2 regions of the Anoxybacillus sp. FSL W8-0104 genome follow, and region 1 is predicted to be linked to the other one. Evidence: a T-box and tRNA genes for the amino acid it is inferred to sense, from the RefSeq annotation. Region 1 holds a T-box; the other holds one or more tRNA genes.

The links. The T-box of region 1 lies ahead of trpS (tryptophan--tRNA ligase). A T-box ahead of a tRNA ligase gene usually reads a tRNA of that ligase, here a tRNA-Trp.
Region 2: it has a tRNA-Trp gene. The T-box ahead of trpS (tryptophan--tRNA ligase) is inferred to sense a tRNA for this amino acid. The anticodon was not compared.

What each region holds. Positions count from the first base shown of each region.
Region 1 is NZ_JBBOQU010000001.1:587,921-609,907, reverse strand. It holds gene NST18_RS03285 (ABC transporter ATP-binding protein) at 1-239, opposite strand, end outside; gene NST18_RS03280 (ABC transporter ATP-binding protein) at 236-1,294, opposite strand; gene opp3C (oligopeptide ABC transporter permease) at 1,308-2,318, opposite strand; gene opp3b (oligopeptide ABC transporter permease) at 2,318-3,247, opposite strand; gene NST18_RS03265 (peptide ABC transporter substrate-binding protein) at 3,351-5,003, opposite strand; gene NST18_RS03260 (DUF3899 domain-containing protein) at 5,295-5,621, shown strand; T-box leader at 5,657-5,884, shown strand; gene trpS (tryptophan--tRNA ligase) at 5,934-6,923, shown strand; gene NST18_RS03250 (YjbA family protein) at 6,953-7,693, opposite strand; gene NST18_RS03245 (hypothetical protein) at 7,770-7,976, opposite strand; gene NST18_RS03240 (DUF2268 domain-containing protein) at 8,031-8,753, opposite strand; gene NST18_RS03235 (IS110 family transposase) at 9,186-10,415, shown strand; gene fabF (beta-ketoacyl-ACP synthase II) at 10,621-11,862, opposite strand; gene NST18_RS03225 (beta-ketoacyl-ACP synthase III) at 11,895-12,827, opposite strand; gene NST18_RS03220 (BMP family ABC transporter substrate-binding protein) at 12,936-13,895, opposite strand; gene NST18_RS03215 (YjzD family protein) at 14,208-14,387, shown strand; gene clpB (ATP-dependent chaperone ClpB) at 14,414-16,996, opposite strand; gene NST18_RS03205 (YjzC family protein) at 17,082-17,261, opposite strand; gene argF (ornithine carbamoyltransferase) at 17,351-18,295, opposite strand; gene NST18_RS03195 (carbamoyl phosphate synthase large subunit) at 18,292-21,396, opposite strand; partial or broken gene NST18_RS03190 (carbamoyl phosphate synthase small subunit) at 21,389-21,987, opposite strand, start outside.
Region 2 is NZ_JBBOQU010000001.1:2,316,501-2,324,765, forward strand. It holds partial or broken gene NST18_RS12160 (protein prkA) at 1-124, opposite strand, end outside; gene trmL (tRNA (uridine(34)/cytosine(34)/5-carboxymethylaminomethyluridine(34)-2'-O)-methyltransferase TrmL) at 406-879, opposite strand; gene NST18_RS12170 (amidase domain-containing protein) at 891-1,748, opposite strand; gene queG (tRNA epoxyqueuosine(34) reductase QueG) at 1,806-2,942, opposite strand; gene NST18_RS12180 (B3/B4 domain-containing protein) at 3,004-3,666, shown strand; tRNA gene NST18_RS12185 (tRNA-Gly) at 3,748-3,821, opposite strand; partial or broken gene NST18_RS12190 (IS982 family transposase) at 4,264-4,933, opposite strand; gene NST18_RS12195 (hypothetical protein) at 5,229-5,609, opposite strand; tRNA gene NST18_RS12200 (tRNA-Leu) at 5,725-5,808, opposite strand; tRNA gene NST18_RS12205 (tRNA-Leu) at 5,860-5,945, opposite strand; tRNA gene NST18_RS12210 (tRNA-Cys) at 5,956-6,029, opposite strand; tRNA gene NST18_RS12215 (tRNA-Gly) at 6,041-6,112, opposite strand; tRNA gene NST18_RS12220 (tRNA-Gln) at 6,118-6,192, opposite strand; tRNA gene NST18_RS12225 (tRNA-His) at 6,210-6,285, opposite strand; tRNA gene NST18_RS12230 (tRNA-Trp) at 6,295-6,368, opposite strand; tRNA gene NST18_RS12235 (tRNA-Tyr) at 6,379-6,463, opposite strand; tRNA gene NST18_RS12240 (tRNA-Thr) at 6,469-6,544, opposite strand; tRNA gene NST18_RS12245 (tRNA-Phe) at 6,556-6,631, opposite strand; tRNA gene NST18_RS12250 (tRNA-Asp) at 6,655-6,730, opposite strand; tRNA gene NST18_RS12255 (tRNA-Met) at 6,735-6,811, opposite strand; tRNA gene NST18_RS12260 (tRNA-Val) at 6,840-6,915, opposite strand; rRNA gene rrf (5S ribosomal RNA) at 6,926-7,042, opposite strand; rRNA gene NST18_RS12270 (23S ribosomal RNA) at 7,290-8,265, opposite strand, start outside.

The DNA.
Region 1 (21,987 bases):
TTTTTCCGATGCACACTTTTCCCGTTAAACAACACTTCGCCGCCTGTTGCTTCATATAGCCCGATAATTGTACGGCCTGTCGTTGACTTTCCACATCCTGACTCCCCAACAAGACCGAGCGTTTCACCTTTATAAATATCGAACGTCACATCGTCAACCGCCTTAACGACTTGACCCTTCCCGACTTTAAAATATTGTTTTAAGTTTTTCACTTCAACGAGTTTTTGTTTTTCGCTCATTGCTTATTCCCTCCTTTGTTGTTCGTTAGTGTAACGAATTTTTTCATCCGTTCACGAACGACTTTCGGAGGTTCAACTTTCGGTGCGTTCGGGTGAAGCAACCACGTCGCTGCATAGTGCGTGTCTGATACTTGGAACATTGGCGGCTCCATTTCATAGTCAATTTTTAACGCGTACGCATTACGAGGCGCGAACGCATCGCCTTTTGGCGGATTTAATAAGTCTGGTGGCGTTCCTGGAATGGAGTACAATTCTTCGTCTCCGTGCTCTAGGCTTGGCATCGACGCAAGCAGCCCCCACGTATACGGATGTTTCGGATTGTAGAAAATTTCATCGACCGTTCCTTTTTCAACAATTTTTCCTGCATACATGACCGCCACACGATCAGCTACGTTTGCCACAACACCTAAATCATGTGTAATGAATATAATCGATGTGCCTGTCTTTTTTTGAATGTCTTTAATGAGTTCCAAAATTTGCGCTTGAATCGTCACGTCCAGCGCTGTCGTTGGCTCATCGGCAATGAGCACTTTCGGATTGCATGCAAGCGCAATTGCAATAACGACACGTTGGCGCATACCACCTGATAATTGATGCGGATATTGTTTAAAGCGAAGCGCTGGCTCTTTAATGCCGACAAGATCAAGCAATTCAATGGCACGCGCTTTCGCCTCCGCTTTTGCCATTTGTTGATGTTTTAACAATACTTCTGTAATTTGTTTTCCGATCGTCATCGTCGGGTTTAACGCGGTCATCGGATCTTGGAAAATCATCGAGATTTCCGCACCGCGCACACGTTGCATTTCTTTTTCCGATAGTTTCGTCAAATCGCGACCTTCTAACAAAATTTGTCCTTGTTTAATTCGCGCAGGAGGAACCGGTAGTAAACGCATAAGCGCTTTTGATGTCACCGATTTTCCTGATCCGGACTCCCCAACAATCGCCAACGTCTCTCCTTTGTACAAATCAAACGATACACCTCGTACAGCTTGTACTTCTCCACCGTACACATCAAACGAAATGTGCAAATCTTTTACTTCGAGCACTTTTTCCATTGTTCCACCTCCTCTATTTACGCATTTTTGGATCAAGCGCATCGCGCAATCCGTCTGCTAATAAGTTAAAGCTTAAAATGAGCAAGCTAATAACAAACGCTGGAATCATCATTAAATGCGGGAACGTTTGGATCGACTTATAACCGTCATTTACAAGTGAACCGAGCGATGCTTCTGGTGGACGAATACCAAGTCCAATAAAGCTTAAAAACGCTTCTGTGAAAATGGCGCTTGGAACCGTAAACATCGTCGTAATAATAATTGGACCAACGACGTTCGGAAGCAAATGTTTGCCGATAATGCGTGCATCTGACGCTCCGAGCGTACGTGCCGCTAATACGTATTCCATATTTTTTAACTTTAAAATTTGTCCGCGCACAATACGCGCCATCGTCACCCAACCTGTAATAACCATCGCCATCGTTATTGAAATAATTCCCGGCTCAAATACGAGAATAAATAAAATAACGACAATTAAGTTCGGGATACCGACTAATACTTCAATAATGCGCTGCATCACATTGTCGACGCGCCCACCGTAAAAACCGGACACACCACCGTAAATAATTCCAATTAACAAGTCAATGGCTGCAGCTAACACCCCGATATATAACGAAATACGGGCACCATACCACGTACGTGTCCATAAATCGCGACCGAGGTCATCGGTTCCAAACCAATAGTACTCTTTTACGCCACGTTTCTCGTACACATCAATGCCGTTCATATCTTTTCCGTTAAATGGAAGCCAATCAATATGTTCTAACACCGGAATGCGCGGTGGTAATTTCGCATGACTTAAATTTTGTTGTTTGTACGTACGATCGCTCATGATCGGTGCAAAAATAGCCATCAACGTAATGGCAATAATCATGATTAGTCCGAAAACAGCACCTTTATTTTTTCTTAATCGAAGCCAAGCGTCTTGTAAAAACGTTAAGCTTGGACGATTAATTTTTTCCATATCACCTTGACGTTCTGTCGCTAACTCAAACAACTCAGGAGATAGTTGCTTTTCTGTCATTATTTTTTCCCTCCCGCCAAACGAATTCGCGGATCAATTAAGCCGTAAAGCACGTCCACAATAAAAATAACAAAAATAAATAACGCACTATAGAAAATAGTCGTTCCCATAATGACCGGATAGTCATTTAAGTTAATGGAACGAACGAACTGTTCCCCTAAACCAGGGACAGCAAAAATTTGCTCAATGACAAGTGTTCCTGTCATTAAGTTAACAGCCATCGGACCAAGAATTGTAATAATCGGAATCATTGCATTTCGCAATCCGTGTTTAAAAATGACGCCAAAGCCGCTAATTCCTTTCGCGCGCGCTGTTAAAATATAGTCGGAACCGAGCACTTCTAACATTTCTGTACGCATAAAACGAGCGATGCTCGCGATAACGGATACGGATAATGCTAGCGTTGGCATAATTGTGTATTCAAATCCTTCCCAAAACGCAACAGGAAGTAGTTTTAATTTAACACCAATGTAGTATTGTAACAAGCCACCGAATACAAACGATGGGATAGAAATACCTAGAACAGCTAGTACTGTCGCACCATAGTCGATTGGTGTATTATGGCGAACAGCAGCAATGACACCGAGTAAAATACCAACAATTGTCCCGAATACGAGCGCTTGAAAACCGAGTTGTGCCGATGGCCCAATGCGATCACCAATAAGCTGTGTGACTGGACGGTTATCATATTGGAAGGAAATTCCTAAATCACCTTTTACTAAATTGCCTAAATAACGAACGTATTGCACAGGAACTGGATCATTTAATCCATACTTTTCTAAAACGATTTTTTGTTGTTCTGGTGATAACTTCTCTTGATTTTGGAGAGGAGAACCTGGGAGAAGTTTCATTAAAAAGAACGTGGCCGTTGCAATAATAAATAGCGTAATAATCATATAAATAAGACGTTGCAACGTATATCGTGCCATATCGCACACCTCCTTAAAAATTAAAAACTTTTTGAAATTTTACTGATTAGCAGGCAAAAGGAGAGTATATGCTTTCGCACATATACTCTCCTTTCTTTTTCGATTACTCGATATAAGCCCACTTATAGCTATTGTCTGGACCGAATGGATGATCAACGATACCTTTCACGTATTCACGCTCTAAGTACGCTGAACCACGTTGGTACACTGGTGCGATAACTGCCTCGTCTAACAAGATTTTCTCAGCTTTTACCATCGCATCCCAACGAGCTTGCAAGTCAGAAAGAAGCGTTGTTTTCGCATCTTTTACAAGTTTGTCGTACTCCGCATTTGACCAACCTGTTTGGTTATGAGCACCGTTTGTGACAAACATATCGATGAATGTCATTGGGTCTTGGTAGTCTGGATCCCAACCAGCAAATGAAAGCTCATATTGCATTTTGTTTTCAAGATCAAGTTTTTGTTTAAATGGTTGTTGTTTAATGTTAATTGTTAAACCTGGTAAGTTTGTTTCAAGTTGCTCTTTAAAAAATTCACCGATTTTCTTCGCGCTATCATTGTCGTAGTTTAACAATTCAAGCGTAATTTTGTCTTTGCCAAGCTCTTTTTTCGCTTGTTCCCAATATTTTTTCGCTTCTTCTGCGTTAAACTTCAATAAATCGCCATTTTCTTCACGGAAGTCTTTTCCGTTCGGACCTTTAACGAATCCTTCTGGAACGAGGTAGTTCGCTGCTTTAGAACCGTTATTTAAAATCGTCGCAACCATCGCTTCTTTATCGAAGCCCATCGCAATCGCTTTGCGAGCATTTACGTTTTTCAACACTTCATTCTTTTGGTTCATACGAATGAAGAATAATACTGGTTCAGATTTTGTTTTAAAGTTTTTGTCGCTTTTATATTTGTCAACAAACTCTGCACTTAAACCGACGCGGTCTGCTTTGTTTGTTTCATACAAGTTTACACCTGTCGCTACATCTTTAACGATGTTGAAGTTAATTGTTTCAAGTTTAACTGTTTGTGCATCCCAATATTGCTCGTTTTTCTTTAATTGGAAGCTTTGCTCATGTTTCCACTCGCTTAATACGAACGGACCGTTGTAAATTGTTGTGTTTGCTTCAAGACCGTACTTGTCCCCTTGTTCCTTAACGAATTTCTCGTTTTGTGGATAGAACGTCGGGAATGTTAATAAGCTTAAGAAGTATGGAATTGGGTTTTTCAATTCAACTTGTAACGTTTTTTCGTCAATTGCTTTTACGCCTAATTGGTCAACAGGCACTTTTCCTGTGTTTACTTCTTCAGCGTTTTTAATGTCGTACATAATGTATGCATACTCAGCACCTGTATTTGGATCAAGCGCTTTTCTCCATGCAAACACGAAATCGTTTGCCGTTACAGGCTCACCATTTGACCATTTCGCATCGCGAAGTTTGAATGTGTACACTTTTCCATCTTCGCTTACTTCATAGCTTTCAGCCATTCCTGGTGTAGGCTCGTTGTTTTGGTCTAAACGATATAACCCTTCAAATACGTTGTTCATGACGCGGAATGATACGGAATCAGTCGCTAACGTAGTGTCTAGTGAAGGAATTTCCGAAGTTTCTAACAAGTTCAATACTTGCTCTTTTGCTGGCGCTTCTTGAGCCGGCTTTTCGCCCTCATTGGCAGTCTTGTCTTCTTCTTTTTTGCCGCCACATGCTGCTAGTACCATGGAAGCGACGAGAAGAAGAGCGAAAAAGGCAGATAGCTTTTTCTTCATGCGAGTTTCCCCCTTATTTTTTGTTTTTTTAGATTTTATTTCCATCTTCTGATTTATCAGAAGATTTGAAACACAAGGATATTATATAATGAATTAGTATACTTGAAAAGATTTTTTAAAAACTTTTTTTAAATTTTCTAACATCTTAAACGAATGTAAGGTTTTTTCACAAATATGATAAAATCAACTTGAGGACTATTTTATTCGTTTTATTCTCATTTGTAAATAGAAAATTTACACTTTTTTTAGTATAATACTTCACAGCGATTAAGCGTGGAAGGTGGATAAGTTGTGAAAAAACTAGTTGTGACAAGCGTTCTCGTCTTTTTTATTGCGCTAACAGTTGCACTTTTTTCTGCACATAGATGGCTTACTTTTATTAACGTTTCGTTTCTCCTCGCTCAACCGCTCATCATCATCGGTGGCTTACGGTTCATTTATGAACGAGGATTTTTCGATGTAACGATCGCGAGTTTTAAGCGGTTGTTTCGCTCACCTGTCGAGCGTTATTATGCCCAAGACGAACATGATGAAACAAAAACGCAGTGGGGTGCTCCTTTTTTTTTCGCTGGGCTATTCGTAACGTTCATGACGCTCATTTTGTCATACGTTTATTGACATAAAAAAACGAACACCATATAATGTTTTAAAAAACCGATGCGATGACAAAGAATAGTACATATGACGAGGCGTTCAGAGAGCTTGTGGATGGTGCGAACAAGCCGCTAGTTATATGGAATGGGCTTTCGAGCATTCAAGCTGAAACGAAAGTAAGCTTGGACGGTTGCCTTCCGTTACAAAGGTGCCATGCATGCGCATGGGCAAAGTGATTGTCGTATCGGCAATAACTAGGGTGGCACCACGGTTCTATCGTCCCTACAGATGATAGAGCCTTTTTTTATTTGGAAAAATAAAAAAAGGAGTGATTCGATGAAGACGATTTTTTCAGGTATTCAACCGAGCGGCGTCATTACGCTCGGCAACTATATCGGGGCGATGAAGCAATTTGTTGAACTGCAACACGACTACAACTGCTACTTTTGTATCGTCGATCAACATGCGATTACCGTCCCGCAAGATCGGCTCGCGCTTCGGAAAAACATTCGCAGTTTAGCGGCCTTTTATTTAGCGGTTGGCATTGATCCGAACAAATCAACGTTATTTATCCAGTCAGAAGTTCCTGCGCATGCACAAGCAGGTTGGATTTTACAATGCATCGCCTACATCGGCGAATTGGAGCGCATGACGCAATTTAAAGATAAATCAGCAGGAAAAGAAGCGGTCAGCGCTGGGTTGTTAACGTATCCGCCGCTTATGGCAGCCGACATTTTACTTTACTCGACAGACATCGTTCCTGTCGGTGAAGACCAAAAACAACATATTGAGCTCACACGCGATTTAGCGGAGCGATTTAATAAACGATATGGGGACATTTTCACGATCCCGGAGGCGCGCATTCCGAAAATCGGAGCCCGCATTATGTCGCTCACCGATCCGATGAAAAAAATGAGCAAATCCGATCCAAACCAAAAATCGTACATTACACTACTTGACGATGCGAAAACGATCGAGAAAAAAGTAAAAAGCGCCGTGACGGACTCCGAAGGCACCATTCGTTACGATAAAGAAAAGAAGCCGGGCGTATCAAACCTATTGACGATTTACTCCATTTTGGCGAACGAATCGATTGAGCAATTAGAAGAGCGCTACGCAGGAAAGGGATACGGAGAATTTAAAGCGGACGTCGCTCAAGTGATCATTGACGCATTGACACCAATCCAAGAAAAATATTATGAGCTTATGGAAAGCTCAAAACTAGATGACATTTTAGACGAAGGGGCAGAAAAGGCAAACCGCGTCGCAAACAAAATGTTAAAGAAAATGGAAAATGCCATCGGGTTAGGAAGAAAAAGACGATAAAAAACTCAGCTCCGTGTGGGGCTGAGTTTTTAATTCACTTTCGGTTCTTGTTCCATTTCCCACAGTTTTTCAAAAAACGGTTGTCCTTTCACAAGCCGTTCGCACAAATGAACGTGCCGCTCCGACCATCCATGTTTCGCTTCTTCGTACAAGCCGTTCCACGCTTCTTCGAACGACATTTGTTGAATGTATGCATACTTTTCTGGCGCCCATTCCGTATACCAATAACGCACTTCGGCAACATTTTTCGTTCCGTATAGTTGATCAAGCGCCATAAATAACAGTTGTTTCAATTGTCGCTCTTTACGTGTCAATCCGCTCATGAGCGCAGGATGAGGCGATAAAATGTGATATTCTTTTTCACTTTGTTGAAATGGATATGTGCGCACTTCTTGTTCTTTCATCATCTCATACACGAGCTGTTCTTGGCGTGGAATGAGGCGGCTTTTTCGAATCGGAATATGATAACCAATCGTATCAATGGCGATAATGCCGTAACCATCTGTGGCGATAAAACAATAATCAAGTTGAATGCGTTCGTGGTTTTTGCGCACGTACGCTTTTTGATATACGTCTTCAAGCAACGGTTTCGGAATTTCGGCCAAGCTGTTTTCTAAGTAGTGAAACAACGGCGCGCTCACTTTCAACACTGGCACTTGATCTAACAGTTCAATCGCATCATCTTTTCTCCACTCATAAAAGTGGCAAACGTTATAGCCGTTTTCTTCTCCTTCAAACCAATTTACCCAAACATCGTGAAGATACAACATGCATAACCCCTCACTTCGAACGATTTGTTCACAGTATGGTCAGAGGTCGTTCATTTTATTCCATTTCACCCTAAATTTAACCATCATCACGAAATGGGAAAAAAATGCTTAGCCACGTCATGAATAAGCCAATCGGTAAAAAATAACACTCCACTTTTGTGCTAATAAATAACAAATATTCTTTCCAATCTGAGCGCGATGCCATAATGTTTAAATACGCAATCATCGTCGTCCCACCGATCACCGACATCCCGAACCCAAGCAAATAAAAAAAGAAACGCATACATTAGCCCCCTTGTCCACTACTATATGTATGAACAAGCGACATAACGATGCGTTACATAAAAAAAATTTGTTCAGATGTCATAGTGAGTAACTCCGTCATCGTCTTTTTCGCTAGCGCTCGTCTCACCACTTCATATCCAACCGCGTAACCAAGCATGCGTGGATACAACATCGAACCATACAACAAGGCACGATAACGAGCATCGTCTGGACGAAGAGACAAGTTTGGCACGAGCCATTTTTTCGTAAATTGCTCGAGTTGTTCTTTCGTATAATATGTCGTCCATTTGGCGACATATTCGCTTCCAAGCCGCTCCCTCACCGCATGTTCGGCTAATCCTTCCATGACGATGCGATCAAGGAGCGTATAGTCCCGTTCATCTTTCGGGTCAGCATGTAAACGACAGACATGATTGTATTCGTGAATGAGGAGGGCGTAAATATGTTCGTTCGAGACATGAGGAAGTAAAAATAAAAATAGTTGATCGAAAAAAGCGACGCCTGACTTTCCGCCAAATTCATGTTGGAGTGAACGATTTGTGGCATCTGCGGGGAAAATATAAATCGGCACATCTGGCCCATTCCACTCTTTTTTTAGCTCCGCAAACTTTTTGGCGACAAACGCCCATACGTTTTTTTGTTCCAGCTGTTTCATCATGTCATGTTGATTGCGCCGTGCCATGCCATGTGCGAATAAATGGCGCTGTACGTCTTCGTTTATTTTTTTACGCCATCGATCATCCACAAACCAATCTTTCGTATTTACTACTCCCATCATCCTCCCTCCTCGTATAGTATGTTTAGAAAGATTTTTAAATCGAATTTCCAGTTGGATATGCTCCTTGACAATCGCATATGTGTAAGTGATTTGCCCACGGGGGAGGGGCGCGCCCCTCCCCCGTGGATGGCACTACATCGGGGTTGGACTTTTCGCGATGTTCTTGGATAATGGTCTTAGGATCATCGGGGACACTCTTCTCTCTCCTGTAGCTTTGACTACTTAGAAAGTCTGTCTCCCCGGCTCCTGTTCGGACTTCTAACCCGCAGGCTGTTCCCGTTGGTTTCCCATGCTGGAAGGAGCAGCTTCCAGGCAGCCCATGGCCCAACGTGAGTTCTCATATGCGAGGGTGACTGGTCAACAGGCGCGGTCCGGGGGCATCCCGAAGAGTCCCAACCCCACGATCCTACTACGATTGGAGGTGATCTCATGAAACTCTACGTCGGGATTGACGTGAGCTCAACGGACTTATACACGTGTATCATGGATCAAGAAGGAAACACGTGCGCCCAATTCAAGGTGGACAATCATCTCCTTGGCGCGACCTTCCTTCGCGATCAAATCCTCCTGTGGGCCAACAAGCTCCAACCATCCGAAATTCTCATCGGGATGGAAGCCACTTCGGTCTACAGCTGGCATCCAGCGATGTTTTTCCACCAACAGGAGGAGCTGAAGTCTTGGAATGTCAAGGTGTTTACCATCAATCCAAAGCTCATTCGCAAATTTAAAGAAGCGTACACTGACTTGGATAAAACGGACGGCATCGATGCGTGGATCATCGCCGATCGGCTTCGCTTTGGCCGTTTGAAAGTGACAGCTGTCATGCAAGAACAGTTTATCGCCCTTCAACGGCTCACGCGCATGCGCTATCATCTCGTCCATCAGCTGACTCGGGAAAAGCAGTACTTCCTCCAACACTTGTTTTACAAGTGCAGTTCCTTTACCCAAGAGGTGGACAGCTCCGTGTTCGGACATGCCATCTTAGAGCTTCTTCTCGAGTCGTTTAGCTTAGACGAAATCAGTCAGATGGACGTGCAACAGCTCGCTGACTTCTTGCGCCAAAAAGGACGCAATCGCTTTGCCGATCCGGAATGCATCGCCAAGTCCATTCAAAAGGCGGCTCGTTCGTCGTATCGGCTTTCCAAATGTGTCGAGGATTCCATCGACTTGCTTTTAGGGCTATCGATTCAATCCATCCGTAGCCTTCAAGCGCAAATTAAAGAGCTAGATAAAGCGATTACTCGCCATTTGGAAGGCATCCCAAATACGTTACAAACGATTCCCGGCATTGGTCCGGTCTACGCCGCTGGCATCTTAGCCGAAATTGGACAAATCGAGCGCTTTGACAACCAAGCCGCCTTAGCAAAGTATGCAGGTTTGACTTGGTCTAAGCACCAGTCCGGTCGGTTCCAAGCCGAGGAGACTTCCCTCATTCGTTCCGGCAATCGCTATCTCCGTTACTACCTAGTGGAGGCTGCCAACTCGGTACAACGGCATGATGCGTCGTTTCGCACCTATTACCGGAAGAAGTATGAGGAAGTACCAAAGCACCAACACAAACGAGCCCTCGTCCTCACCGCTCGAAAACTCGTGCGTGTGATCGATGCGCTGCTACGCAACGGTCAAATCTACACGCCAAGAAAGGGGGAAGATCGATAGGGGTATCGATCTAACTGATTTTGCATTAAAACCCAGTTAATGACATAAGACAAGACTGGGCTTCTTAAGTATTGCCTTTTTTCGGGTCATCGGACAATCGAATTTCCAATTTCGATGATTTTTCACCTTGACATATTACCGCAGGACTTTCGTTATCGCATTGTACGAAAAACGAAAGGAAAATGTGAAAAGGATGAGGAAAGCCTCATCCTTCATATTTTTTGAAAATGATCGTCGCATTATGGCCACCAAAACCGAGCGAGTTGCTTAATACGGCACGCACGTCTTGTTTGCGGGCAACGTTTGGCACGTAATCTAAGTCGCATTCTGGATCTGGTGTTTCATAGTTAATCGTTGGCGGAATAACACCATCGTAAATCGATAACACGGAGAAAATCGCTTCAACAGCCCCTGCTGCCCCGAGCAAATGCCCTGTCATCGATTTCGTCGAGCTGACCGCTAATTTGTACGCATGTTCACCAAATACTTCTTTAATCGCCATCGTTTCGTATTTATCGTTATACTCTGTGCTCGTTCCGTGTGCGTTAATGTAATCGATGTCTTCTGGTCGCATGTTCGCATCATGAAGCGCTTGGCGCATCGCGCGGACGCCGCCTTCTCCGCCCGGTGCTGGCGCGGTAATATGATACGCATCGCCTGTCGCACCGTAGCCGACAATTTCTGCATAAATGCGTGCACCACGTTTTAACGCATGTTCAAGTTCTTCTAAAATAATAATGCCTGCCCCTTCGCCCATAATAAATCCGTCGCGATGTTGATCGAACGGACGGCACGCCGTTTTCGGATCAGGGTTAAACGAGAGCGCTTTTGCGGCGCTAAATCCTGCAAACGCCATATGTGTAATCGGCGCCTCTGTTCCGCCTGTAATCATCACATCGGCATCGCCGCGCTCAATTACTTTGAACGCATCGCCAATCGAGTTCGTTCCTGTGGCGCAGGCGGTCACCGTGCATGAGTTTATTCCTTTCGCGCCAAGCATAATCGACACTTGTCCGGCCGCCATATCTGGAATCATCATCGGAACAAAAAACGGGCTGACGCGACGATACCCTTTTTCTAAAAACGTCTTCATTTGCTCTTCGTACGTTTCCATCCCGCCGATACCTGAGCCAATCCATACGCCGACGCGCGTTGCGTTTTCCTCTGTAATTTGTAAATTTGCATCTTTTACTGCCATCATCGAAGCAGCAACCGCATACTGCGTGAAACGGTCCATTTTGCGCGCTTCTTTTTTATCAATAAATTGTTCGACTTGAAAATCTTTCACTTCTGCCGCCACTTTTGCAGGGAAATCGTCCGCATTTAACCGTGTAAGCGGACCGATGCCCGATTTTCCTGCCACGATGTTTTTCCATGTCGTTTCCACATCATGTCCTAACGGTGTGACAGCCCCTAATCCCGTGACGACGACTCGTCTTTTTGCCACCACTCATCACTCCTTTGTTTCATCATACATCGTTATTTGCCCCAGCGCAACGCGATAGCGCCCCACGTTAATCCACCGCCAAAGCCAACCATAATGATGAGATCATCATCTTGAATGCGTCCAGCTTCTACTTCTTCAACGAGCGAAATCGGAATCGATGCAGCGGACGTATTTCCGTATTTATTAACCGTAATCGACATGCGTTCGACAGGTAGTTCTAACCGTTCGCGCGCCGCTTCCATAATGCGAATGTTCGCTTGATGTGGGATTAAAAAGTCGACGTCCGCTTTCGTCAAGCCTGCTTTTTCTAATACGCGAATGCACGACTCTCCCATTTGACGCACGGCAAACTTAAATACTTCCCGTCCGTTCATGACGACATAATCGTCATGATATAAATATTTTCCACCTGTTCCGTCCGCACCAAGCTCAAATGACACGATGCCGCGGCCTTCTGAAACTTTCCCCATCACAACAGCTCCTGCTCCGTCCCCAAACAACACCGCTGTGTTGCGATCCGTCCAATCGACAATTTTCGATAATTTTTCTACCCCGACAACGAGCACATATTTGTACGTGTCCGTTTCAATAAATTGTTTCGCTGTCACCATGGCATACATAAATCCTGCGCATGCCGCGCTCACATCAAGCGCCGCCGCGCGCACCGCACCAAGCTTTTCTTGCAACATACATGCAACAGACGGAAACGCGCGATCTGGTGTCACCGTCGCTACTAAAATCAAATCAATTTGTTCGGGAGAAATACCCGCATCATCAAGCGCACGCTTTGCTGCGATATAGCCCATATCGGACGTATCGATATCGTCTGACGCAATGCGCCGCTCTTCAATGCCTGTGCGCGTCCGAATCCATTCATCGGACGTATCCATTTGTTGTTCTAATTCTTTATTCGTCACAATACGTTCCGGCAAATATCGTCCAATTCCAATAATTCCTGCATTCACGGAAATATCGTCTCCTTTTATTATCAAACTTTATTACTTGGTACTAATTTTACTTTCTTTTTTCGTTCCGTGCAATAAAAAAAATGAGGTGCTTACTCGACACCTCATTTACTCATTCGGCAATTTCCCTGTTTTTTTATATCGTTCAATCGCTTTTGTCATTTTTTGTTGAAACGATTCATCTACAAGCGGGCTAAACGCGCCGAGTTCAACGACACCGTCTTGAAAGTCGACATATGTCGTTCCTGACGTTAACTCCCCGTCGATAAACTTTTGCGCAACGAGTTCATATAGTGCATCGACATGTTGGACGGTGCTTGTCAGCACTGTTCGTTCCCCTAAATCTGATTGGTCTGTCACATAGCCAATCGCATAAAGACCATGTTCTTTCATCTTTTCAATGATCGGTACGCTAAATTTATCGCCAGCTGGGTATATGACATCGACCCCGTCAGCGATCATCCGCTCAGCGATCGCCATGGCTGCATCGATGTCATCCCAACTTTGTACATATTCAATATCGACATGGACGTTTTCATTTTCATATAACGCCCCTTCAAAAAAACCGTCCACTTCCGATTGCCATTCAAACGCAGCAATAACACCTATTTTGTTTGTTTTCGTCATATGTCCTGCGACCATACCACCGAAAAAGCCCATCGCATGTCCTTGGAGATTGAAGCTTGTGACGTTTTTCTTTTTCGCCTCTCCGTTAAAAAATACAAAATGTATGTTCGGATATTTTTCCGCGATGTCATCAAAATATTCCCCATATTCGTTTCCGTGCCCGAAAATTAACTTAACGCCTTTTTGATGAAACTCTTTTACCGCCTGTTTTGTGGCCGCTTCCGAGTTCACACCCTCCCGATAAAACACTTCAGCGCCAAACTTCGCTTGAATACGAAGCAACCCTTTATATCCTTTCGTTCCCCACACTTGATCGTCGATCGTATCCGGAACGAGCAAACCAACCTTTTGTACATGTCCCGATGATAATTGAGCAGGAGCGCAAGAAGATAATATAACAAGTAGTGCAAAAATCAAATATGTATATCGCCACATCAACATGCAACACTCCTTTTTCCGTTTCATCTCTTATTTTACTTGCTTTGTTTCTAGTTGGTAAAGAAAAAATCCCCACGGGTATGGGGACTATACATCATTATATTGTTCGTAAATGCGTTCATATGAATCGCACACCATTGCTCGCTGAATTGGAAAAATCGTTGCTTCTCTGTCATAACCGTCCACCTTAAGCACATCATTGTACAATATATCGTATGCGATTTTCTTTTGCGTGTACTAGGCGTTATAATTTTTCGTTTTCGCACATCCATCATTTATGTTAAGATAAAAAAAGAGTGCAAAGGAGGGAGTTACATGCGCATTTTTTGGACGTTTTTTTGGACGTTTTTATTAGTCAACATGGTGACATACGTCGTTAGCTCCATGATCGGTGTGGCGTACCATTTCGCAACCGGTACAACATTGGCAGTCATTGCAACCGTTCTCATTTTGTTAATCGCGCAACTTATTCCAAACGACCCTGTCCATCATTAAAAAAAGGATAAACGGCATCTGTCCGTTTATCCTTTTTTTACAACTAATTGATCACCTTCGACATCGATCGTCACCGCGTTATAGTCTCCGATATGCCCAGCGACAATTTCACGCGCAAGCTTCGTTTCGATATGTTTTTGAATAAACCGTTTGAGCGGGCGAGCACCATATACATGATCAAACCCATGTGTCGCAATGTATGTTTTCGCTTCGTCCGTTAATGTGACTGTGATGTGACGCTCCGCTAACCGTTCTTCTAATTGTTTGATAAACTTCTCGACAATGCCTTTTACTTCACGTACCGTTAACGGCTTAAATAAGACAATATCATCGATGCGGTTTAAAAACTCTGGTCTAAAATGCGCACGTAACTGTTTTAACACTTGTTCGCGCGCTTCTTCGTTTACCTCCCCGTGCGCATCGACCGCTTCTAACAACGTATGTGATCCGATATTTGATGTCATAATGACGACTGTGTTTTTAAAGTCTACCGTTCTTCCTTGCGAGTCCGTCATGCGACCGTCATCTAACATTTGCAGTAAAATGTTAAACACTTCTGGATGCGCTTTTTCAATTTCATCAAGCAAAATGACCGAATACGGTTTTCTGCGTACCGCTTCGGTGAGTTGTCCCCCTTCTTCGTAGCCGACATACCCCGGAGGCGCTCCAATTAAACGAGATACTGCATGTTTTTCCATATATTCCGACATATCGATACGAATCATTTGTTGTTCGCTATCAAACAACGCTTCCGCTAACGCCTTCGCCAGTTCGGTCTTTCCGACACCTGTCGGACCGAGGAAAAGAAATGAACCGATCGGACGATTCGGATCTTTCATCCCTGCACGCGCGCGTAACACCGCATCACTCACTAGCTCAACAGCCTCATCTTGTCCGATAACGCGTTCATGTAAAATATTTGAAAGCCGCAATAACTTTTCTCGCTCGCCTTCCACGAGTTTCGTCACCGGAATGCCCGTCCATTTCGACACAATCGTTGCGATTTCTTCTTCCGTTACTTCTTCACGTAGCAAGCGTCGCTCTTTTTCGCTTTGCTCTAATTGTTTCAATTGTTTTTCAAGCTGTGGAATGCGTCCGTGACGAAGTTCTGCTGCTTTATTTAAATCGTAATTGTTTTCTGCTTCTTCTAACTCACGCTTTGCTTTTTCTAACTGCTCACGCAACGCGCGCACGTGTTGAATCGCTTCTTTTTCTTTTTCCCATTGCGCTTTCATCGCGTTTGCTTTTTCGCGCAAATTTGCCAGCTCTTGCGATAGCGCCTGTAAGCGTTGTTTGCTCGCTTCGTCTTGTTCTTTTTTAAGCGCTGCTTCTTCAATTTCCAATTGCATCATTTTTCGCATTACTTCATCAAGTTCCGTTGGCATCGAATCAATTTCTGTTCGAATCATCGCGCACGCTTCATCAACTAAGTCAATCGCTTTATCAGGTAAAAACCGATCGGAAATGTAACGGTCTGATAATGTCGCTGCTGCCACAAGCGCACCGTCATGAATGTTGACACCATGATGAATTTCAAATCGCTCTTTTAATCCGCGTAAAATTGAAATTGTATCTTCGACCGTCGGCTCTTCGACGAGCACTTGTTGGAAACGACGTTCGAGCGCTGGATCTTTTTCAATATATTGACGATATTCATCAAGCGTCGTCGCTCCGATACAATGCAATTCCCCGCGCGCAAGCATCGGCTTTAACATGTTACCAGCATCGAGCGCACCGTCTGCTCGCCCTGCCCCGACGATCGTATGCAGTTCGTCAATAAATAAAATGATACGACCTTCGCTTTTCTTTATTTCATTTAATACCGCTTTTAACCGCTCTTCAAACTCTCCGCGAAACTTCGCACCGGCAATGAGCGCGCTCATATCGAGTGCAAAAATCGTTTTATCTTTCAATCCTTCTGGCACGTCTTTTCGGACGATGCGCTGCGCGAGTCCTTCGACAATCGCTGTTTTACCGACGCCCGGCTCCCCAATTAAAACCGGATTGTTTTTCGTCTTGCGCGATAAAATGCGAATGACGCGGCGAATTTCGCTATCGCGGCCGATGACCGGATCTATTTTTCCCGCTTTTACTTCTGCGACTAAATCGCGACCGTATTTTTGCAACGCTTCGTATGTAGCTTCCGGATTTGGACTAACCACGCGTTGATTCCCCCTTATTCCCATAATCGTTTGTAGTAGCTTTTCTCGGTCAATACCGTAGCGCGACAATATTTGTTTCGCTTCTTTATCATCAACGAGGGTAAGCAACAAATGTTCAACCGATACATATTCATCTCTCATTTGTTTCGCTTCTTGTTCTGCCCGCACAAGCCATTGTTGTAAACGATTTGTTACATATATTTTTCCTGCCTCTGAACTCGAAATAACTTGCGGTTTTTTGTTTAGCTGTTTATGCCATTCATCTAACAACGTTGCGACGGAAACTGACATTTTCTCGCATATTCGTCGAGCGAGCCCATCTTCTTGTTCAAAAAGCGCTATACATACATGTTCGACATCGACTTCTTGATGTTGTTTTTCCACCGCCAACGATTGAGCCCGCATGAGTGCTTCTTGCACTTTTTCCGTCATTTGTTGCATATTCATCGCGCTCACCCCTTTGACTTTGACTTTATTTGACTTTTATCTATTACGTATTATAACGAGAAAGCCACCCTTATGCAAGGATGGCTTACGGTTTCGGAAAGTACGTCCAAATGCGGTTATGATTTGACGTCTCAGGGAAACGGTCACCTGCTTTTAGCTTTAATTTTTTCGGGTTTTTCACTTGATCCCCTGTTTCACCAATTTCAATATATATCCCGTTGTTAGGTGCTTTTTGCCCTGGGCGGAAATGTCGACTTTGTCCCATCCGTATCCCTCCTCATCGTCTCATCATTTTATAATATGTCCGTTTTGCTTCGGAAACATGATGAGAAATAACGGATGGACATACAAATGTTACAGTAACGAAACGAGCAGCGCTTTTTGCGCATGAAGGCGGTTGCCTGCTTGTTGGAAAATGTACGACTGTTTTCCATCGATGACACCTTCCGTCACTTCTTCTCCACGATGGGCTGGCAGGCAATGTAAAAACATAAAATCTGGTTTCGCTCGTTGGACGAGTGCTTCATTCACTTGAAATGGGGAAAAAATGTGCATGCGCTCGTTCGCCTCCGCTTCTTGCCCCATGCTTGCCCAAACGTCTGTGTACACCACATCCGCATCAGCAATTGCTTCGTACGGATCGTTTGTGACAACGATCGTCGCTCCGCTTTCGTTTGCGATCTGCTTCGCTTCTTTAACAATCGCTTCTTTCGGCTCATATCCTTTCGGTGAAGCGACCACACAATGCATGCCGACTTTTGCAGCAGCAAGCATTAACGCATGCGCCATATTGTTTCCATCGCCAATGTAGGCTAGCTTTAGTCCTTGTAGTTTTCCTTTTACTTCATAAATCGTCAATAAATCAGCAAGCGCTTGACACGGGTGATCGTCGTCAGTTAACCCGTTAATAACTGGAATGGTCGCATAATGAGCAAGTTCCGCGACTTTTTCATGCTCAAATGTGCGAATCATAATGGCGTCGACATATTCGGACAATACGCGCGCCGTATCGGCAATCGTTTCTCCGCGCCCAATTTGCAAATCGCGACTGCTTAAATGAAGCGCATGTCCGCCTAATTGCACCATACCTACTTCGAACGAGACGCGCGTTCTCGTTGACGGCTTTTCAAAAATCATTGCCAACGTTTTGCCGCTTAACGGCGTATACCGCTCCCCGTTTTGTTGTTTTTCTTTTAATTCAACAGCTAAATGAAGCAAATATTCAATTTCTTCTTTTGAATAATCCGCTAACGTTAAAAAATCTTTTCCTTTTAATTGAATGGTTGCTGTCATATTCATTTTCTCACCACTTCACTTATTGTTTTTAACCAATCTTGAATCGAACAAACGGAAAAATCTTTACTTGACCATGCTTGTAAAAACAATTTCGCTGTTTCTTCTTCCGTTAACACGAGCACATGGCGAGCGAGCGCTTGTTTTCTTCGCCCCGCACTTTGTTCATCACGCATAAAGCTAACAAACGCAAGCGCCTCTTTTTTCGCGACCCATTGTTCAAACGGCTCATCTGTTACAATCGTTACCCCTTGTTGTTGCGCTTGTTCAATAAAGGACTTCGCATCCGCTGGCGCATCGACGTATATTTCATGCGCCTCTTTTTTCTTCACGAGATATGGATAAAACGCTTTATATGCCGCTTCTTCGATCGTTTTGGCGATGCTAATGCCTTCGCCTGTCGATTTCATTTCCGGCCCAACGAGCGGATCGACACCAGGCAATTTATATGTCGAAAACACCGGATATTTTAAGACAACATACGGGAGTAAAACCGTTTGTTTGACTTCTTCCGACAAATATTTCCCAAGCAATACGTTTGTCGCATGTTGAACCATCGGTACCCCTGTCACTTTACTAACAACTGGAACGGTACGACTTGCCCGCGGATTCACTTCTAATACGTACACTTCGCCGTCTCGTACGATAAACTGAACGTTCATTAATCCTTTAAAATAAAGCTTTTTTGTGATTCGTTTCGTATAGTCGATCATTTTTTCTTTTTCTTCTTTCGTAAACGATTGAGCAGGCAACAATGCATAACTATCGCCCGAATGCACCCCTGTTTTTTCGACATGTTCAATGATCGTCGGAACAAACGCGTCATATCCGTCACAAATCGCATCAAGCTCGCCTTCTTTTGCGCGCACATATTCGTCAATTAATACAGGATAAACGATGCCTTGCTCTACAAGGGCAGAAAGCTGTTGTTTATCGTGAACAATATGCATCCCTCTCCCGCCAATGACATACGATGGGCGAAGCAAAAGTGGATATCCAATTTCTTCTACTTTTCTCCACAATTCCGTTTCATCGTTTGCCATCGCCCCTTTCACGTGCGGGATGTCAAGCGATTGAAGCAACGTATAAAAACGCTCCCGATCTTCCAACTGATCGATCGTATCGCTATTCATTCCAATGATGGAAACGCCGTACGCTTCAAGTTTGCTCGCTAAATTAATGGCCGTTTGCCCACCAAATTGCACGATGACCGCTTCAACGTTTTCCGCTTCCACCACATTTAATACGTCTTCGACGGTGAGCGGTTCAAAATATAAACGATCCGCTACCGTAAAATCGGTACTTACCGTTTCGGGATTGTTGTTGATTAAAATCGCTTCATAACCCGCTTGTTGTAAAGCGTACACACAATGAACAGAACTGTAATCAAACTCGATCCCTTGCCCAATACGAATCGGTCCTGAACCGAGAATAAGCATTTTCGGTTTGTCGCTCGTTTGCACTTCGCTTTCGCCAAAATATGTTGAATAGTAATATGACGTTTCTGCTGAAAATTCTGCCGCACACGTATCGACCATTTTATAAGCTGGAACAATGCCGTATGCTTTTCTTTTTTCACGCACATCTTTTTCAGCAACGTTCCATATATGAGCTAAATACGCATCGGAAAATCCTTTTTCTTTTAACGTGCGAAACGTTTGTTCATCAATGAGATCGAGCGTCGTTTCTTTCGCCTGTTGTTCAAGCGCAATGAGCTGAGCAAAACGCGTTAAAAAATACAAATCGATTTTCGTCCATTCATATATTTGCTCCGTTGACATGCCGCGCCGAAGCAGCTCTAAGATCGCAAAAAAGCGCCGATCGTCTCCCGTTTTTACGATGTCAATTAACATCTTCGTCGGCTGTTTTGCCATTGTTGGTGAATATAAGCCAATATGGTCTAACTCAAGCGAATGAAGGGCCTTTTGCAACGCTCGCTCGAAATTGCGGTCGATCGCCATCACTTCTCCTGTCGCTTTCATTTGCGTCCCGAGACGACGATCGGCAAACGAAAATTTATCAAACGGAAAGCGCGGAAATTTGACGACGACGTAATCGAGTGCAGGCTCAAAGCTCGCATACGTATGTCCCGTCACCGGATTAATAAGCTCGGCTAGCGTATAGCCGACCGCCAATTTCGCCGCCATTCTAGCGATCGGATAACCGGTCGCTTTCGATGCGAGTGCAGACGATCGACTCACACGCGGATTGACTTCAATTAAGTAATATTTTTTGCTCGTTGGATCAAGCGCAAATTGAATGTTGCATCCACCGACAACGCCAAGCGCCGAAATAATTTTAATGGCAGCGGAACGCAACATATGATATTCGACATCCGTCAACGTTTGCGACGGGGCAACAACGATCGAATCGCCCGTATGAATACCGACAGGATCAATATTTTCCATATTACAAATCGTAATGCACGTATTCGTATGGTCTCGCATCACTTCATATTCAATTTCTTTAAAACCCGCGACGCTTCGTTCCACTAAACATTGCGTAATCGGGCTTTCCTGCAATCCTTTTGTGACAATGTCAACAAGCTCATCCATCGTTTCGGCAATGCCACCGCCTGTTCCACCGAGCGTATATGCCGGACGGACGATGATCGGAAACCCGATTTGTTTTGCGAATTGCACCGCTTCTTCAACTGTCGTTACAATTTCGCTTTCTGGCACCGGTTCATTTAATTCATACATTAACGCTCGAAACGCTTCACGATCTTCCCCACGCTTAATTGATTCAATCGGTGTACCGAGCAAACGAACGTTATATTTTTGTAAAATACCACGTTCATGGAGCGCAAAAGCCAAATTTAGTCCGGTTTGCCCGCCAAGCGTAGCCAACAGCCCATCGGGTCGCTCTTTTGCGATAATTTTTTCCATACTTTCAACGGTCAGCGGCTCAAAATATACCGCATCCGCATGCACTTCATCGGTCATAATTGTCGCAGGATTGTTGTTTGCTAAAATGACGCGGTATCCTTCTTCTTTCAATGCTAAACAACCTTGCGTTCCTGAATAGTCAAACTCCGCTGCCTGCCCGATGACGATCGGACCAGAACCGATGACAAGAATCGAGCGAAGCGTTGTATCTTTAGGCATACACTTTCTCCTTTCTTGCTGCTTTCATCATGTCGACAAATTCTGCAAAGATAAATTGCGTATCGTTTGGTCCAGGGTGCGCTTCAGGATGATATTGCACGCATAAAATCGGCTTCGTTTCATGGACGACTCCTTCCACTGAACCGTCATTAACGTTAATAAAGCGAATGGAGAGCGGCGTATCGGCTAAACTTTCCGCCTTGACAACATAGCCGTGATTTTGCGATGTCATCCATACTCTTTTCGTTTTCACATCATATACCGGCTGATTTGCCCCACGATGCCCAAACGGCAATTTTTCCGTATCCCCCCCCGTAAGCAAGCGACACGAGCTGATGTCCGAGACAAATCGCAAGCGTTGGATACCGTTCAATAACGGAAAGAATGTTTCGTAAATGATGCGACAACTGTTTCGGATCCCCCGGTCCGTTCGATAACAACACCCCGTCAGCATCGAGTTGCTCAACCGTTTGTAACGGCGTATTGTACGGAACGACGGTCACCCGACACCCATGTTCAATTAACGACTGAACAATTGATTTTTTGTAGCCAAAATCAAATAAAACAACATGCATATGACCGTCTCCGTAC
Region 2 (8,265 bases), 1.7 Mb from region 1:
AATGAGCAGACTGAGCTACCCATGGCTTTTCTTTTACGATTTCTAAATATTCCGCAAATGTCCCTTCCCACTTTAACTTCTGTTCTTCTTCTCTATATTTTTGTATTTTTTTTAAAATGTCCATACACGGACCTCCTCCACCGTTGTGATCTAGCATTGTGATTAATACCATATGTATGCAAGGATGTCCGGGATCATTCGTGAAAGAATGACTTTCATCCCGACATGCAATTAAGCTATAATGAAAACGTGGACATTTGTTGTCACTTCATCAAGGGAGGAGATTGTATATGAAGACGCTTCTCATTCTTGGCGTAATCGCTGCCTTTTTGGTGGCGATCTTCACCGCAGGATATAATGATAAGCCAGAAGTAAAAAATTAAGCGACTTTCATTCGAAAGTCGCTTAAAATACGTTTGGAAAGTTTTGTTGTCTTAACGCTTCATACACGAGGATAGCAGCTGTGTTCGATAAATTGAGCGAACGGACGTATTCATTCATCGGAATACGCAAACAACGTTCCATGTTATTTTCAATTAAATCTTTCGGCAATCCGCTTGTTTCGCGACCAAAAACGAAAAAGTAGTCTTTCGTTTGATCGCTATAGTCAAAAGAGGTGTAATATTTTTCTCCAAACTTCGTAATAAAGAAAAATTGACCTTCCTTATATTTTTCGAAAAGCTCTTGTAATGAATCGTAATAATGAACGTTAACATACTCCCAATAATCTAATCCGGCACGCTTTAACATTTTGTCATCAGTTGAAAATCCGAGCGGTCGAATTAAATGTAATGACGTTCCTGTCGCCGCGCACGTACGCGCGATATTTCCTGTGTTTGCTGGAATTTCTGGTTGATATAAAACGACATGTAAAGCCACATTCTTCACTCCTATATTCGATCAATAATATGAAAAAACTTATATTGAATATTCGGCGTATAAGCGGTTGAATCCTCGTATGACCAATAACGCATTCTACTATTGGACGTATGGGCATTGACGAGAGGCATCCCTTGTTTATCTTTCGCGACAACGATCGTCGTGTGATCGAATCGTCCGTCCCCTTGAAAATCATAACAAATGACGTCACCAAGAGACAACTGTTCCGGCGATTTTTTTTCAACTGCTTGAATACCTGTTTTCGTTCCACTTAAATACCAACGAAATGCATGTGCAACCGTCCACGTATAGCTCCAATCGTTTTCTCGCATCCACCATCCTTTCGTTTTATTTGGATATCCGATCATCGGAATACCGCCCGCATGCAAACATTGAGAAACGAAATTTGTGCAATCAACATGGAATTGATGAAACGCGGGGTTATAACCATTCCACCATACTTCAGCATATCGTACTGCGGCTAATCGATCATACGTATAACGAACTCGTTCATCTTCATGACGTTCTTGTTTTTTTTCAACTTGTTCCGTCTCCATGTTAGGCAAAAGCGGGCGATCACTCACAAGCTCACGTCGTTCAAATATTGCTTCACGCATCTCTTGTTCCTCTTCAACATACATCCACCCGTCTTGCCAAATAAAAAAACGGAAATGAACGATGTAGCGGACGAACGTGTGAGAGGCAATATGTTTCTTTTCTATTACGACTCCTTTTCCTTCGCATTTCACAAGCTTCGCCTGTCGCTTCGCCAGCAGTTGCTTTTTTCGTTCCATTTCCTCATCCGTCACATTAGCCGCAAAAAAGGAACGAATACGCTGATCGAGAAGGGCGTGTAGCTGTTTTCTCATCTCGCTCACCACTTTTTCGTTTTTTAATACGTTATGTCAGAGATGAAAGAAAAACAACTACACATTTTCAAGCATCGCTAACGCGTTATCAATTTCTCGAATAACGTCCTCATCTTGTTCTTTTTCTTTTGCTTGCTGGAGCATCGGCACAACTTTACGATTTCCGATTTTCCCAAGCGCCCACGCGGCCGTTCCACGAATGACTGGACGTGAATCTTTTTGAAGCAATATCAATAAATCGTCGATGGCACTTTCATCTTTGTAATGAGCCAATGCAATGATCGCATTCCGTTGAATCGGTTTTTTTCCGCGCCATGCCCCAGAGAGGTGTCCAAACGTTTCTTTAAATTGGCGACTCGTCATATGAAGAAGTGGTTTTAATAGCGGTTTCACCACTTCTGGATCCGGCTCCATCTCTGGATGGAAATGAAAGTCTTTTCCTTTATTTTTCGGACAAACAAGTTGACACGTATCACATCCGTACAATCGATTACCAATTTTATCGCGAAACTCATCAGGAATAAACGTTTTCGTTTGCGTTAAAAAAGCGATACATCGTTTCGCATTCAACTGTCCCCCTTGCACAAGCGCTCCTGTCGGACAAGCATCAATGCAGCGCGTGCATGTCCCACATTGGTCTTCGATTGGCGTATCAGGAGGAAACGGGATATTTGTAATCATTTCTCCTAAATATACGTACGATCCAAACTCTGGCGTAATAATTGAGCAGTTTTTCCCACTCCATCCGATCCCTGCTCGTTCGGCTACTGCACGATCCGATAATTCTCCTGTATCTACCATTGATTTTACTTTTGCATCTGGTACACGTTCTAAAATAAATTGTTCTAATTTTTGTAAGCGATCGCGTAAAACAACATGATAATCTTGTCCCCAAGATGCTCGACAAAAAATGCCTCTTCGTTCTGTTTTCGTGCTTCGCGGTGCGTTTTTTAGCTTCGACGGATACGCGAGGGCAATTGCAATAATAGAACGTGCTTCTGGAAGCAATAAAGATGGGGTTGTCCGCTTTTCAATATCAGGCTCTTCAAATCCCGATTCATATCCGAGTTGTTGTTGTTGACGCAATCGCTCTTTTAGTTCAAAAAATGGATCCGCATGAGCAAAACCAATTTTATCAATACCGATTGTTCGGCTATATTGAATGATTTCTTCTTTTAGCGCTTCAACGTCCATCCCTGAATCCCTCCTTTCTTCGTTGTTTATGTTACAATGTAAAGAAAAAGGAGTGAACGATATGTTAACCATTTGTGACACAATAAAACAGCGCGTATCCCATTTTAAAATCGGTGTCCTTACATACGATCAAATCGTCGTCGGTCCGTCCCCCAACATGTTGAAAGGGAAACTTCGCCAATTTCAAGAGTTGCTATATTTTGATATGGAACAAACTCCGTTGGCTGAATGGCCAGAAGTAAAAGAATGGCGGTCTGTATTTAAACAAATTGGCACAGATCCGAGCCGATATCGTCCTTCATCGGAAAGTTTGCTTCGTCGCGTACAGAAGCAAAGTTTTATTCCATCCATTCACTCGGCGGCCGATGTGAATAACTTTTTTTCCTTATATTATAAACTACCGATCGGCATTTATGATCAAGATCATCTAACAGGAGATATAGCCGTCACGATCGGTACACAAGCAGATGAATATATCGGCATCAATGATCGGACGACAAATTTTGATCGAAAACTCGTCACAAAAGACGCTCAAGGCCCGTTCGGCAGTCCAATCGTTGATTCGAAACGAACAATGGTTACAGAGCAAACAACAAATGCAATTCAAATCGTATATTTTCTGCCCTCATTTACAGAAACGCAATGTGAACAAATATTGCAAGCGATGAAAGAGATGTTTATTCAAATCCATGGGGGTACAGCTCATACACAACTCATCATATAACAAATACGGGGCGAAGCGAAATAAAAAAACGCAATGCCCCGTTCATCTTCGAAACGAAACACTGCGTTGTCCCCGTATGTATGGAGCGGGTGATGGGAATCGAACCCACGACATCAGCTTGGAAGGCTGAGGTTTTACCACTAAACTACACCCGCATCATTGTATTCACTATATCCACAATTGCCCTGCACGCTCAACTATGCCTCTTCCTCTTCCCGCTTACTCAACGATGATCGGTGCGTCGAGGCAACTCGTCGCTTATTCGACGATGTGTCGCTCGTGGCTGAGGTTTTACCACTAAACTACACCCGCATGCAGAAAAAGTAGAAATTTGTCGAATCAGATGCAAAAATAAAAACAGGAATCCCTGTTTCGTAATTACGTTTTACATTATATCGACTCCCCTCGGACAAGTCAATACGTTGTTCACAACTTTTTCAAAAATGCATCACTCATCTCTTTATAACTCATTTTTCCCTATAAAATCAATGCGCGCATATATGCCTGGACAATAATAGGCATCGTGGTTACAAATGAAGAAGAGATTTGACATAACACCTTTTGGTTTCATACACAATCAAATTCATATAATCAAAAACGATGATTTTTGCGAGATGGAGTCCAAAAAGCGATTTGGTACGCTTCATACAACTTTTTTTGCAATTCGCTACTGATAAATCCTTTATCACCCAAATTAAAAGGATGAGGAATTTGGGTCATGACGGTTTCAGCTGCAGTTCGATCGTGACAGGACGCCTCCGTTACCACGTATCCCATGGGCAGTCCTTGGTTGGTCACCTGAAGATGGAGCTTAAATCCATAGTACCACTGCTTTTTCGATGCACAGAGACCGATGTCCGCGATTCCTTGAAATCGTTTGACTCGGTACATTCTTGCGGCATGGCACAACTCGAGTGGTATACTATCTACGACCGCATAGGCGTGGTGTTGTCCACGTTTGGCTAGCTCATGGCGGATCCATTTGATCGCAAAGCGCAGCGCTCGACAACGGCGATTGTATCGAGAACGTTGTAAACAAGTTCCCAGTCACAAAGCGATGCCATGCACGTTCGGAAGAGAAGCCAAGCAGCTTTCCTAAAAGATGAATAGCAATGATCACCGTATCTTCTTGTTTCACCAAATGACGATTGCGACGTTGAAGATAGAATTGAATTTGTGACAGCTGGGCAGAAACAAAAAAGAAAATGACTGCATATTGTTTTTGAATCTTTGCTTGATCTGTAGTAAAATGAAAGGGCTCTTGCATGGGAATTCTCCTTTCGAATGTTGGTTGGCACTTCCATTCTATAGGAGATCCACAAGCAAGGGCTATTTTTATGCTTACTCGATTTTATATAGCACCACGGGTTTCTAAAAAACTGAATGAAAAATCCTTTTGTTCCGCCCTACCAAGGTGCGAAATATGAGTTAGTAACAACTTGACGCGTTCGCTTTTCTTAACGAGATAATACCGCAAAAACAACAATAAAACAAGGCGGAGCGAACCGCCTTTTAGTTGTTAATCTTTCCCATCTCTTTGTTAAAATCCATGACGAGTGGCGCTATACTTCTTCCAACTGAACTTGCTTACAAATAATTTTTAACAACGGCTCTTTATAATCAAAGGTATAGATATGAAAATGGTAAAATTCGCTTGAATTTGCTTCTACATTTTCGAAGAGAATAATAGTGAACAAGCTATCAAAATGGATATCACGCCTTGACATTTCTAGTATCTCTTTTTTTATTTTGTACTCCACATCTAGGCAATCCTTAAAATGCAACGCTAATGTCCTATTTTCCTCCCTATTCTCCTGTGTATCCCAATAATAGTCTATCGTGATAGATAGGTCTAATGGATTATTCCATTTCATATCCGTTATGATACTATCCGTGAAATCAAAATGATCTTTAATTTCTTTATAGTTGTTCGCAATGATCATTTTATTCACCTACTTTCCAAAATAAAAATGCGTCAAATGTATTCGGTAAATAAAAAACAAGGGATTTCACCTTTGTGAAACCCCTTGTCCCTAAAACCTTTTCCCTATTTAACAGTGCCGATGGTGGGAGTCGAACCCACACTCCCGCAAGGGAACACGATTTTGAGTCGTGCGCGTCTGCCAGTTCCGCCACATCGGCATGGAACAATTAAATTTTATCACACAAACTTGCTTTGTCAAGCCTTTACAGTGCCGAGGGCCGGACTCGAACCGGCACGGTAGTCACCTACCGCAGGATTTTAAGTCCTGTGCGTCTGCCAATTCCGCCACCCCGGCGCATAAAAAATGGAGGCGGCAACCGGATTCGAACCGGTGGTAAAGGTTTTGCAGACCTCTGCCTTACCACTTGGCTATGCCGCCATGAAACGAAGAGCGGAAGACGGGACTCGAACCCGCGACCCCCACCTTGGCAAGGTGGTGTTCTACCACTGAACTACTTCCGCATATATGGCTGGGGTAGCTGGATTCGAACCAACGCATCACGGAGTCAAAGTCCGTTGCCTTACCGCTTGGCTATACCCCAAAATTTTCAAGCATATATGGGGCGACTAGTGGGAATCGAACCCACGAATGCCAGAGCCACAATCTGGTGCGTTAACCACTTCGCCATAGCCGCCACGTTTTTTGGCAGGGGCAGTAGGAATCGAACCCACACCGGAGGTTTTGGAGACCTCTGTTCTACCATTAAACTATGCCCCTAAAGTCAAAATGGTGGAGGGGGACGGATTCGAACCGCCGAACCCAAGGGGAGCGGATTTACAGTCCGCCGCGTTTAGCCACTTCGCTACCCCTCCGCAGATGGTGCCGGCTGCAGGACTTGAACCCGCAACCTACTGATTACAAGTCAGTTGCTCTACCAATTGAGCTAAGCCGGCATCATTTAAAATGGTGGCTCGGGACGGAATCGAACCGCCGACACAAGGATTTTCAGTCCTTTGCTCTACCGACTGAGCTACCGAGCCGTCTAAGTAATTCACTTATATAGTGGCGGTCCCGACGGGACTCGAACCCGCGATCTCCTGCGTGACAGGCAGGCATGTTAACCACTACACTACGGGACCATTTTGGTTGCGGGGGCAGGATTTGAACCTGCGACCTTCGGGTTATGAGCCCGACGAGCTACCTGGCTGCTCCACCCCGCGATGATAAAAGTAAATCAATGTTCATACATGGTGGAGGATGACGGGATCGAACCGCCGACCCCTTGCTTGTAAGGCAAGTGCTCTCCCAGCTGAGCTAATCCTCCATTGCATCTTGCCCGGCAACGTCCTACTCTCGCAGGCGGTGTCCCGCCAACTACCATCGGCGCTGGAGAGCTTAACTTCCGTGTTCGGGATGGGAACGGGTGTGACCTCTCCGCCATCGTCACCGAGCAATAATGCTTTAGACAAATGTTATTATAACGGAATATTTTTTGTTGTCAAGCATTTTTTTATTCCTTCAAAACTAGATAACAGAACAGTCGCCTTCGCTTTTCTTACTGTCTAGCTTCGAACTAACATCCTCCTACGCCTTCGCTTTTTCCGTTCGACGTGCAAGCACGTCTTCGTCAAAAGCTCTCGGCTCCGTCGGACGTTTCCTTGGCTTCGCCAAGGACCGTTCTACGCTTTTCTTGTGTGCTTAGTTAAGTCCTCGATCGATTAGTATCCGTCAGCTGCACGTGTCGCCACGCTTCCACCTCGGACCTATCTACCTTGTCATCTTCAAGGGATCTTACTCGCTTGACGCGATGGGAAATCTCATCTTGAGGGGGGCTTCACGCTTAGATGCTTTCAGCGCTTATCCCTTCCGCACATAGCTACCCAGCTGTGCTCCTGGCGGAACAACTGGTACACCAGCGGTGCGTCCATCCCGGTCCTCTCGTACTAAGGACAGCTCCTCTCAAATTTCCTACGCCCGCGACGGATAGGGACCGAACTGTCTCACGACGTTCTGAACCCAGCTCGCGTACCGCTTTAATGGGCGAACAGCCCAACCCTTGGGACCGACTACAGCCCCAGGATGCGATGAGCCGACATCGAGGTGCCAAACCTCCCCGTCGATGTGGACTCTTGGGGGAGATAAGCCTGTTATCCCCGGGGTAGCTTTTATCCGTTGAGCGATGGCCCTTCCATTCGGAACCACCGGATCACTAAGCCCGACTTTCGTCCCTGCTCGACTTGTAGGTCTCGCAGTCAAGCTCCCTTCTGCCTTTACACTCTTCGAATGATTTCCAACCATTCTGAGGGAACCTTTGGGCGCCTCCGTTACGCTTTGGGAGGCGACCGCCCCAGTCAAACTGCCCACCTGACACTGTCTCCCACCCCGATCAGGGGTGCGGGTTAGAATCTCAGTACGACAAGGGTGGTATCCCAACGGCGACTCCACCTAGACTGGCGTCCAGGCTTCTCAGTCTCCCACCTATGCTGTACATGTCGCACCAACATTCAATATCAGGCTGCAGTAAAGCTCCACGGGGTCTTTCCGTCCTGTCGCGGGTAACCTGCATCTTCACAGGTACTATGATTTCACCGGGTCTCTCGTTGAGACAGTGCCCAAGTCGTTACACCTTTCGTGCGGGTCGGAACTTACCCGACAAGGAATTTCGCTACCTTAG